DNA from 2 places in the Emticicia sp. MM genome. Region 1 is predicted to be linked to the other one. Evidence: riboswitches for the same ligand, from Rfam matches in the RefSeq annotation. Region 1 holds a riboswitch; the other holds the start of a gene.
What was found. A riboswitch is a leader RNA that binds a small molecule or an ion and turns the genes downstream of it on or off. The one in region 1 is predicted to bind thiamine pyrophosphate.
Positions count from the first base shown of each region.

Region 2: it holds a riboswitch for thiamine pyrophosphate, as region 1 does, so the genes downstream of both, A6M55_RS01605 (class I SAM-dependent methyltransferase) here and A6M55_RS00795 (TonB-dependent receptor) in region 1, are expected to answer to the same signal.

Region 1 is NZ_LXHX01000005.1:79,195-84,174, forward strand. Features, by position in the region: gene A6M55_RS00770 (DUF2911 domain-containing protein) at 22-546, shown strand; gene A6M55_RS00775 (GNAT family N-acetyltransferase) at 600-1,097, opposite strand; gene A6M55_RS00780 (barstar family protein) at 1,108-1,530, opposite strand; gene A6M55_RS00785 (ribonuclease domain-containing protein) at 1,582-2,031, opposite strand; gene A6M55_RS00790 (hypothetical protein) at 2,049-2,345, opposite strand; TPP riboswitch at 2,497-2,595, shown strand; gene A6M55_RS00795 (TonB-dependent receptor) at 2,723-4,888, shown strand; gene A6M55_RS00800 (Gfo/Idh/MocA family protein) at 4,961-4,980, opposite strand, start outside.
Region 2 is NZ_LXHX01000012.1:16,384-21,363, forward strand. Features, by position in the region: gene A6M55_RS01590 (DoxX family protein) at 1-526, shown strand, start outside; gene A6M55_RS01595 (DUF6157 family protein) at 529-942, opposite strand; gene A6M55_RS01600 (alpha/beta fold hydrolase) at 994-1,800, opposite strand; TPP riboswitch at 1,982-2,072, shown strand; gene A6M55_RS01605 (class I SAM-dependent methyltransferase) at 2,177-2,902, shown strand; gene A6M55_RS01610 (AIR synthase family protein) at 2,902-3,954, shown strand; gene A6M55_RS01615 (thiamine phosphate synthase) at 3,951-4,562, shown strand; gene A6M55_RS01620 (Trm112 family protein) at 4,567-4,833, shown strand.

The sequences.
Region 1 (4,980 bases):
TAACCTCTAAAATCTAAAAAAATGAACAAAATCTTAAGGATTGTATTAATTGTAGTAGCGGTGTTGGTAGCTCTTTATTTTGGCTTCAAAAGTTATACAAAAACAAAGAGCCCAGCCGATGTTGCTAAATTCGACCAAAATGGCCTAACCGTACAAGTAAATTATTGCCGACCCTATAAAAAAGGTCGTGAGATTTTTGGGAAACTTCTACCTTATGGTCAGGTTTGGCGTACAGGTGCCAACGAAGCCACAATTTTTGATGTGAAACAAGACGTAAAAATTGGAGATAAGACGCTTAAAACTGGAAAATATACGCTTTGGACAATACCGAATGTTGATAAGTGGACGATAATCATGAATGACGAAACTGGGCAGTGGGGAACTAATTATGATGAAAAACGTGATGTTTTGAGAGTTGATGTGCCAGTTGGAAAAACCGCAGAAATGATGGAACAATTTAAAATTGATTTTGCCGCCGCCGAAGGTGGGGCAGATATGATTTTACATTGGGAAAATACGGAAATAAAAGTGCCGATTAGATTGTAAAGGGATATTGAATAAGAAAAAGGGGTTATCAATTAAAGAGCCCCTTTTTCTTATTATTTGAATTTTACATAAATATGTTCATCATAAAAATGTCCTTCTTTAAATAAAGACTCCTTTAAAATGGCTTCTTTCTCGAAACCCGCTTTTTCTAACGCTCGCATGGAAGCCAAATTATACTCAAAAACACCAGCATAGATGCGGTGGATATCGTATTTTTTGAATGTATAATCAACAATTTTGGGTATAGCTGATGAAATAATACCTTTACCCCAATAGTCCTCCCCGAGCCAATAACCTATTTCGGCATTTTTTTGGTAAATATCTTCTTTGAGCAAAATTCCTATACCACCAACTGCTTCATTATCAATGACAATGGCAAAAGTTTCTTCCGAATCGGTGGCCATTCTTACCCAAGCCCCAGCATCTTCTATGGTATAAGGGTTTGGGAAAATATCTTTAAGGTTCTTCCAAATCTTATAATTATTGGCATTTCGAACGAGCGATTCTTCATCGCCTAGCCGCCATTGACGAAGAGTATAGTCTTGAGGCATTGGGTTATAATTACCTTAATTCATAACTAATTTCCTGACTATCAAGTAGTTTTGTGATTCGCTCGCTCGGTGAGAAAACGACTACTAAATCTTTTTTCTTTACATCATCATCTTCCTCTACCCATTTCCAATCTTCACAAGTGGCATCTAATAAATCGAGTAAAGTGGGTAATTTGTCAGGATTGCGTTCTTTCTCAACAAATAATTCAGAATTGGTAATATAAATGGCAATTTTCTCTTGATCGAGCCACGAAAGGTCGTTGAGCATTTCATCAAACGAGTCGAGGTTAAACCCAAAATATTCAGGAAATTGCAAGCCTTTGGCCATTTCCTCATAAAAGCCACGCAAGGTATGTGCTTTTTGGCCATCGATTGTAATAATTTGATAACCTTGTAAAGAATCTAAGTTATTTGTAATAAGAAAATTTGACATAAAGGAATATTGGGTAAGTTGAAATGTATATTAGGGTTAAAAGCGAAACTTTTACTTAATTTCAACGAAACTTTTATAGTGATTGTTGGTATAATAGGCCCGTCCATCCGAACCAGTTACCAGCCTTTCGGCTCCTCGATTTTTTCCTTGTTTTTTAGGGTTTACATCCCATTCTTGGTAATTAATTCTCCGCCCACTATCATCTTTTTGAGGTAGAATCTTTTCGTAGTTTCCAAATTTTCGACCACCAACATAGCCATCTGGAGCAACTCCGTTTTCTTTCACATAATTCAAAACCTCATAAACTTTTTTCGGAATTTTGCTTTGCTTTTGTGCTTGATAATTAGGCTTTTGTACTTTGTCTGTATTATCAACTGCCACTTTCTCAGATGTAGGTTCAGTGGCTTTAAACGACTCTTGTTTACTTGCTTGTCGGCAGCCTACTACTATTTGGCTCACCAACATCAAGCCCAGTAAAATGTACTTAAATGTTTGTTTCACAGTTTGAAATCAATAATTTAATTCAAAGAAAAAGCAGGTACTTTCATCACTACGGCATTATTAAACATGAGTTCGGTGATGGTGTGCTTCATGTAATCAATTAATGGAAATTCTCCAATGATTCTTAAAACGTCTAATTCGTCATCGGCATTCACTACGCACCAAAGGCGATCACGCTCTATTGAAAGTGCATAAGATTGGATTTTCCCATCTTCAAGCATTTGATTAATTACCAATCTTTGACTCGGTATTTTCATCATAAATGCTTCGGGAAATGGGTTTGGTAAATCAAACTCAACCATAAATTGGCTCATAATATGCTAAAGGGCTTTTATTAAAATGCAATTAAGTAAATCGTAAAAATCTAATAATCAGTAAGTTTCTACACTGTAAACTTATTTTCGTACTAAATTTCCACACTAATATAAACAACATTTGCAAAAAAAACGTTTATTTTGCAGTACTTATCTCAAAAAGGGGTGCCTTAATACAACGGGCTGAGATTATACCCATCGTACCTGTACACGGATAATGCCGCCGCAGGGAAAAGAGAGCTTTGCTATTAGGAAATTCATGACCTCCTGATAAATTGCTTATACGATTACCAAAATTAATTTATGTTAAACCAACAAGATGGTACGCTGTCTGCAGGTTTTTACTCCTTTACCTGTTGTTATAAATTTCAAACTCAATGAAAAAACTAACAACATTTATCCTTTTATTTATTGCTTCTAGTTTGGGGCTGGTAATTAACGCCCAAGATTCAACCAAGATTCGTGAACTAAACGAAGTCGTAGTAAGTGCTACTCGTGCCAACGAAAAAACTGGTATGGCTTTCACCAATGTTTATCAGAAAGACATCAAAAAAGTAAATTTAGGTCAAGATATGCCTTTTTTACTTAATCAACTACCTTCAGTGGTTGTCAGTTCTGATGCTGGTGCGGGTGTCGGTTATACGGGTATTCGTATTCGCGGAACCGACCCAACACGTATCAATATAACCTTAAATGGTATTCCTTACAACGATTCGGAATCACAAGGTACTTATTGGGTAAATATGCCTGATTTTGCGTCATCGGCACAAAGTATTCAAGTACAACGTGGCGTTGGAACTTCGACCAATGGAGCAGGAGCTTTTGGGGCGAGTATCAATATTAATACTTTGGGCTACGAACCAAATGCTTATGGTGAAACTAATTTTTCGGTAGGTTCTTTTAATACGCTCAAAACAAATATTTTAGCTAGTACAGGTTTATTGAAAAATCAATCAGAAAGTGGTTCGTTTGTAGTAGATGCTCGTTTATCAAAACTTACTTCTGATGGATACATCGACCGTGCTTCATCTGACCTTAAATCGTTTTATGTTTCGGGCGGATATTATGGTAAAAATAATTTTGTAAGATTGAATGTCTTTTCAGGAAAAGAGAAAACCTACCAAGCTTGGGAAGGTGTACCCGAAAGTTTATTGAAAACAAATCGTACCTACAATCCTTACACTTATGATAATCAAGTAGATGATTATCAACAAGACCATTATCAGTTGATTTCATCTTTTAAATTGAATCAGCATTGGACTTTTAACCCTACACTTCATTATACGAAAGGACGTGGTTTTTATGAGCAGTTCAGACCAGATGATAAATATTCTACTTATGGTTTACCAGATGTAGTTATTGGAGGGCAAACCATTAAACGTACTGATTTGGTTCGTCGTAAGTGGTTAGATAATGATTTTTATGGCGGGGTTTATTCTTTTGATTATCAATCGAATAAGAAATTCTCAGCAAATATTGGTGGTGGCTGGAATAAATATGATGGAAACCACTTTGGTGAAATTATTTGGGCAAAAAATGCTTCAACCTCTAATATTCGTTATCGTTGGTACGAAAGTCATTCAATAAAAACCGATTTTAATATTTATGCCAAAGGGTATTACCAAGTGAATGATGCCTTGAACTTTTTTGCTGATTTGCAGTACAGAACAGTGGCCTATGATATGAAAGGTTTGGGTGATAAACGCCAAGACATTACACAGAAGACTGATTATAAGTTTTTTAATCCAAAGTTTGGGGTGAATTACCAGTTGAGCAAAACATCGGCTGTGTATGCTTCGTATGCCATTGGAAATAAAGAACCAAGTCGCCAAGACTTTGTAGATAATGCTCCAAAAGCACCATTGGCCGAAACACTTCGTGATTTAGAAGTAGGATACCGCACAGCGGGTTCGAAAGTAAGTTTTGATGCGAATTTCTATTACATGGATTACAAGAATCAATTAGTATTAACAGGGCAAGTCAATGGTGTAGGCGAGGCGATTAGAGTTAACGTACCTGAAAGCTACCGAGCAGGTATTGAATTAATGGCAAATTGGAAATTTGCTCCAAAGTGGACCTTGTCGGGTAATGCGACTTTTAGTCAAAATAAAATTAAAAACTTCAGTGAAACCATCGTGAACTATGATGGAGATGCCGACAAAATCAATAAATTTTCGAAAACAGATATTTCGTTTTCACCAAATCTGATTGCTGGTGGACAACTTTCTTTTGCTCCAGTGAAAAATGTAGAATTGGCTTGGATGACTAAGTATGTGAGTAAACAATTTATGGATAATACAGGTGATGATAATCGTAGCCTCAATGCTTTTTTTGTGAATGATGTAAGAGCGAATTATACCATTAAACCAAAGTTTTTGAAAGAAATGACTTTTAGCTTATTAGTAAATAATATTTTCAATCATTTATATGAGTCGAATGGATACACTTACAGCTATATTTATGATAAACAAGTAACTACCGAGAATTTCTATTATCCGCAAGCGGGTACAAACTTCTTGTTGGCGGTGAAGATAAGGTTATAAGATTTCTATCAGTAAATTTCAACGTCAAATTTCAACGTCGGCATGGCTCAAAGCCATGCCGACGTTTTTTGTTTAAATCCAACCTCCTTCGC
Region 2 (4,980 bases), on a different contig from region 1:
AATAAAGGTTTTTGAAGGAAGAAAATGGTATAAATATGGCAGAATTGTTCTAAAAACAATATTTTTAGGAATAGTAGGTGTAATGGGTTTTTATGAAAACTTTACTACAGCCAAAGATATAGATACTCCAAAATCTTTAATTTATGGGCCTTATAAAGTTGAAAGATTCGAACGAAATAATACTGTTTCTGAAACTGACACTCTACGCTTGCAAGAAGTATTTATCGACCGCCGTGGTGCATATGATATGCTTTATGTAACGAATGACGATGGTCTGCGTAAACGAGCCAATTTTACGCTTGATTCTGTTAAACACATTTTACGCATGACAGACTATGCTGCTCCTATCACCGATACTACGCAATACACTTTTACGTATTCACAACCAGATGCGGAAACATTAATGTTGCAAGGAAAAATCAAATCTGATTCGATTCGAGTGGCCATGAAGAAAATGAAACACCGAAATTTCATTCTCACTAGTCGTGGTTTTCATTGGATAAATGAAGTGCCTTATAACAAGTAATATCATCGACTTGACCGCATGGCTTTTACAACTGTTGTAGATTTATCATTCAATAACTTTTCGTATTCGCTCGAATCGCAGGCATAAATGGCAACTTTACCTTGTTCATTGTGGTGTACACCCCAGCCATACCTTTTAGTAAGTGGCGAGGTTCGTAAGCATGCTTGTCCTTTTGAGAAAAATGCCGTACGAGCTTCGGTTAATTCTTTTTCTGTAAGGTCGTTTCTTTCGGCGAATACCTGAAAAATTATATCATCTGAAGTATATTTATAAGGGTGTTTCCGAAGTATATCAAACTGCAAATTGGCTACCGATTTTTTATCTCCTTTATGTGGAGGCATTTCGCCAGTGTTGGCTGGGCAGTCATCGGCTATGGCAATTAATGTCGATTCGTAATTGGTCGTATGTATTTTCATGAAATTTTTCTTTAAAGGAAACACTGCTTACTGTCAACCCTATGTCAGTAATTATTTTAGAAAGCCTATAATTTCAGCCGAAAATGCTTCAGTATTATAGGTAATATTATGATTACCCTTTACAATACTCAATTTTGCATCTCTAAAGTAAGTTTGTAGAACTTCTGGGTTGCCGTTATCTTTATCTTCATCACCTGCAATAATTAAGACTGGTTTGCTGAATTTTTTCAATTCCTTTGGCGTAGTGACGGGTTGATACTTTTGTAAAAGCCCCAGAGCTACTGTATCAGCATTAATAGATTTGGCATATTTTACTGCACCCTGAGCTTCGGGATATAGATGAAATTTTCCGTTAAAAGCGGCCGCAAACATTAGTCTTCTATCCCAATTTGGATTTGTAAAATGCTGCCCCATACCGCCTAAAACTACTTTTACCACACGTTTATCCTTCGTAATTAATTTTGCTGCAACAATGGCTCCTCTTGAGTAGCCGACTACTTCATAAGATTTTATTTTTAAGTTAGTAAGAATCCCTATCACGTCTTTTGTTTCGATATCATTTGTATAAAATTTATCTTCATGAGGTTTATCGGAATGTCCGTTCCCTCTTAAATCAGGGACGATTACACGATAGCCATTCTTCAAAAGATCTTTATACAGGGCTGTTTTTCGCCAATTTGCACCTGTATTGATAAATCCATGTAAAAGCACAACGACCTTTCCCGAACCCGAATCAGTATAGGCAATTCTAATTTTGTCGGGAGCTTGATAATATTTGAAATTCTGGGCAAATCCAAATGAAGAAATAAGGAGAATGAATATCACACCAAGAAGATTTAATGGTATTAAGCGTTTCATAATTTTAAATTGGGGCGAAAAGAGTATGCAAGTTAGAGCATATTCACAAAGTCAAACTTATTTTGGTCGATTTAGACATTGAAGGTACATAAAAGATTTGACTAACGGAGTTTACTAATAAACAAATAATAAAATGAGTTTTTTCTATATTTATTTCAATTGATGATTACATTTGTAATATATTTCATGCACGGGGTGCTGTAAAAAGCTGAGATGATACCCGAGAACCTGAACTGGTTAATACCAGCGTAGGAATGCAGGAGCCAATAAGATATTGAGAAGAGTAGCCTTAGAGCTTTATCTAATCTATATACGTTTTGAGACCTCATTTCGAGCATTCAGTGCAGAAATGAGGTTTATTTTTATCAAAACTATTATGGAAGAATTAGAACTAAGCGAAAAAAGTTTGGTGAAGCCACCACTCCGCAATTGGCAGGGCCGAAAAGAATGGTTTTTTAACCGTGAACACACCGATACCTACGAACTTTGGTACGAAGGCCGCTACAAACGAGCCGAAGTTTGGCAAAAGAAAATTATGGGTAGATTCGTGAAGTCTGACCCAAGAATTAAAACACTACTCGAATTTGGTTGCGGAACTGGCCGTTTTACCCGTTGGTGGAAAGAAATTGGCATTGATGCTTCGGGTGGTGATATCTCTCCTTTTATGTTGGGGCAGGCCGTTCATCTTTTTGGTGGAAATCTTGTCTGGGCTGATTCTCATTTTATGCCTTTCAAAGACCACACTTTTGATGCACTTGCGTTTATTACCACCTTTGAATATTACCGTGACCCCGTGCAGGTAATTCGTGAAGCTGCAAGAGTGGGCAAATATGGAATTGCCTTCGGAATGATGAATCGTAATTCTCCAAAAGTGGTTCGACGAAGAGTGCAAGAAGCCTTTGGGAAAAATCCGTTCTACGTAACTGCTACTTTCTACACGCCTGAAATGCTTACCCGAAAAATCCATGAAGCACTTGAAGGACGTAGCTATACCATTGAGTGGCAAGCAACTGGCCTACCCGAATGGTTTCCTGTGCAAGAATGGCACGTACCTTATGGCGATTTTTTTGGTTTGTTTGTACGATTCAATGATGTGGATTAATGGAAAATATAGGAAAAATCAACGAAGAATACTTTAAAAAAGTTATCTTACCTAATAGTGGCTTTAAGCGTAAAGAAGTTGTTATTGGGCCAAATTTTGGTGTCGATGTGGCACTTGTAGAATTGCCAAACAATATGGCCATGGCTCTTACCTCTGACCCACTGAGCTTAATCCCTACTTTGGGTTTGCAGGAATCAGCGTGGCTTTCGGTGCATCTGATGGCCAACGACATCGCTACCACCAGTTTTGCTCCAATGTATTTACAAACGGTACTTAACTTACCAACTAGTATCTCCGATGCTCAGTTTAGAGAATATTGGCAATACATTGATAAGTTTTGTAAGGAAATTGGCGTTGCAATTACGGGCGGACACACCGGCACAATTGAAGGCCAAAACTCGACCATTTCGGGTGGTGGAACATTGATAACTATTGCTCCGCAAAAACAAATACTTACTTCGAATAACGCTCAAATTGGTGATTCAATCATTATGACCAAACAATGTGCGATGTCATCTGTATCTATTTTGGCGATGTCCTTTCCAAAGACTATTCGTCAGAAATTAGGCACTGAAGTAGCACAAAAAGCGGAAGAATTGTTTTATCATACCTCTGTCTTGAATGAAGCATTGGTTATCAATAAACTTAATCAACAACAGAATGTGGTGAATGCGATGCATGATGTTACGGAGGGTGGTGTGTTAGGTGCAGCTTTCGAGATGGCAATCGCAAGTGGTTTAGGTATTGAAATTCAGGCAGATAGGCTCAATATTTCACCAATTGTCAGCTCAGTTTGCGAAGTTTTTTCATTTGACCCTCGTTATTGTATTGGAGCGGGTTCAATGATTATTTCGGTTCAGCATCAATACGAAGAGTTGGTAATCAATACTTTACATGAGAACAATATCGAGGCCTGTACGATTGGGAGTTTCACAGCATTAGAAGAAGGCCATAGGATGGTTGAAAATGATGAAGTTAAGCCAATGACTTACCACGAAACGGACCCTTACTGGGCAGCATTTTTTGAGGCATTCAAACGTGGTTGGAAATGAAAAAAAGCATTTATCTCATCGCCGACCCAGCCATCGAACAAAGTGTTTTGCTTGATAAAATTGAGATGGCTCTGAAAGGTGGTATTTTTGCCGTGCAATTATGGAATAATTGGCAAAAGGTAGCTAATAAAATCGAAATCATTGAAACTATCCATCAACTCACAAAGTTGGGAGGTGTGCCTTTGATTCTTAATGAAGGTCAAGATTGCCTTGATTTGACTTGTTTTGATGGAATTCATCTTGATTTTCCCAACGAAATGATACAAGAATACCGACAAAAACGACCAGATTTAATTTGGGGACTCACTTGTTCAAACGAAACCGAAAAACTCATTTGGGCTGAGCAAAATTCGTTGGATTATATTTCGTATTGCTCAATATTTCCATCGAAAACCAGTAATAGTTGCGAGCTTGTTAGTTTTGATACTATTGACAAAACTCGCGAGTTTTTTAGTCGAAAAGTATTTTTAGCGGGGGGAATTAATCAAAATACGATTCCGAATCTCAAAGAATTACAATTCGATGGTATTGCCTTGGTATCGGCCATTATGGACGCCGAAAATCCAACCGAAGTAGTATTGAATTATTCAGAAATCTTAAACCATTAAAGTCATGACCAAAAGTTTTTTTGATAAATTATGTTGCCCATTTGATAAATCTGAACTTTCAATTCAGGTTTTCACCGAAAAAGAAAATAACATCATTCATGAAGGGCTTATCACTTGTCCAAATTGTAAGCGTTTGTATCCAATCATTCATGGAGTGCCGATTATGATACCCGATGCTTACCGAGAGGCACAACTCGAAAAACCATTTTTTAAAAAATGGAATGATAAGCTAAGTCTGGAAGCAAAAGCCAGCTTGATATTGGAAGAATAAACGATGAAAAATGGTTTTTGGGGTAATGTATCCAAACTGAATTTATTCAATGAGCTAATTTCAAAAGGGGAAAATAAGTATTTAACTTGAGTTTGGATAAAGCACTTATAGCTAATTGGTTATAAACTTGAAATTACTCCAAAGGAG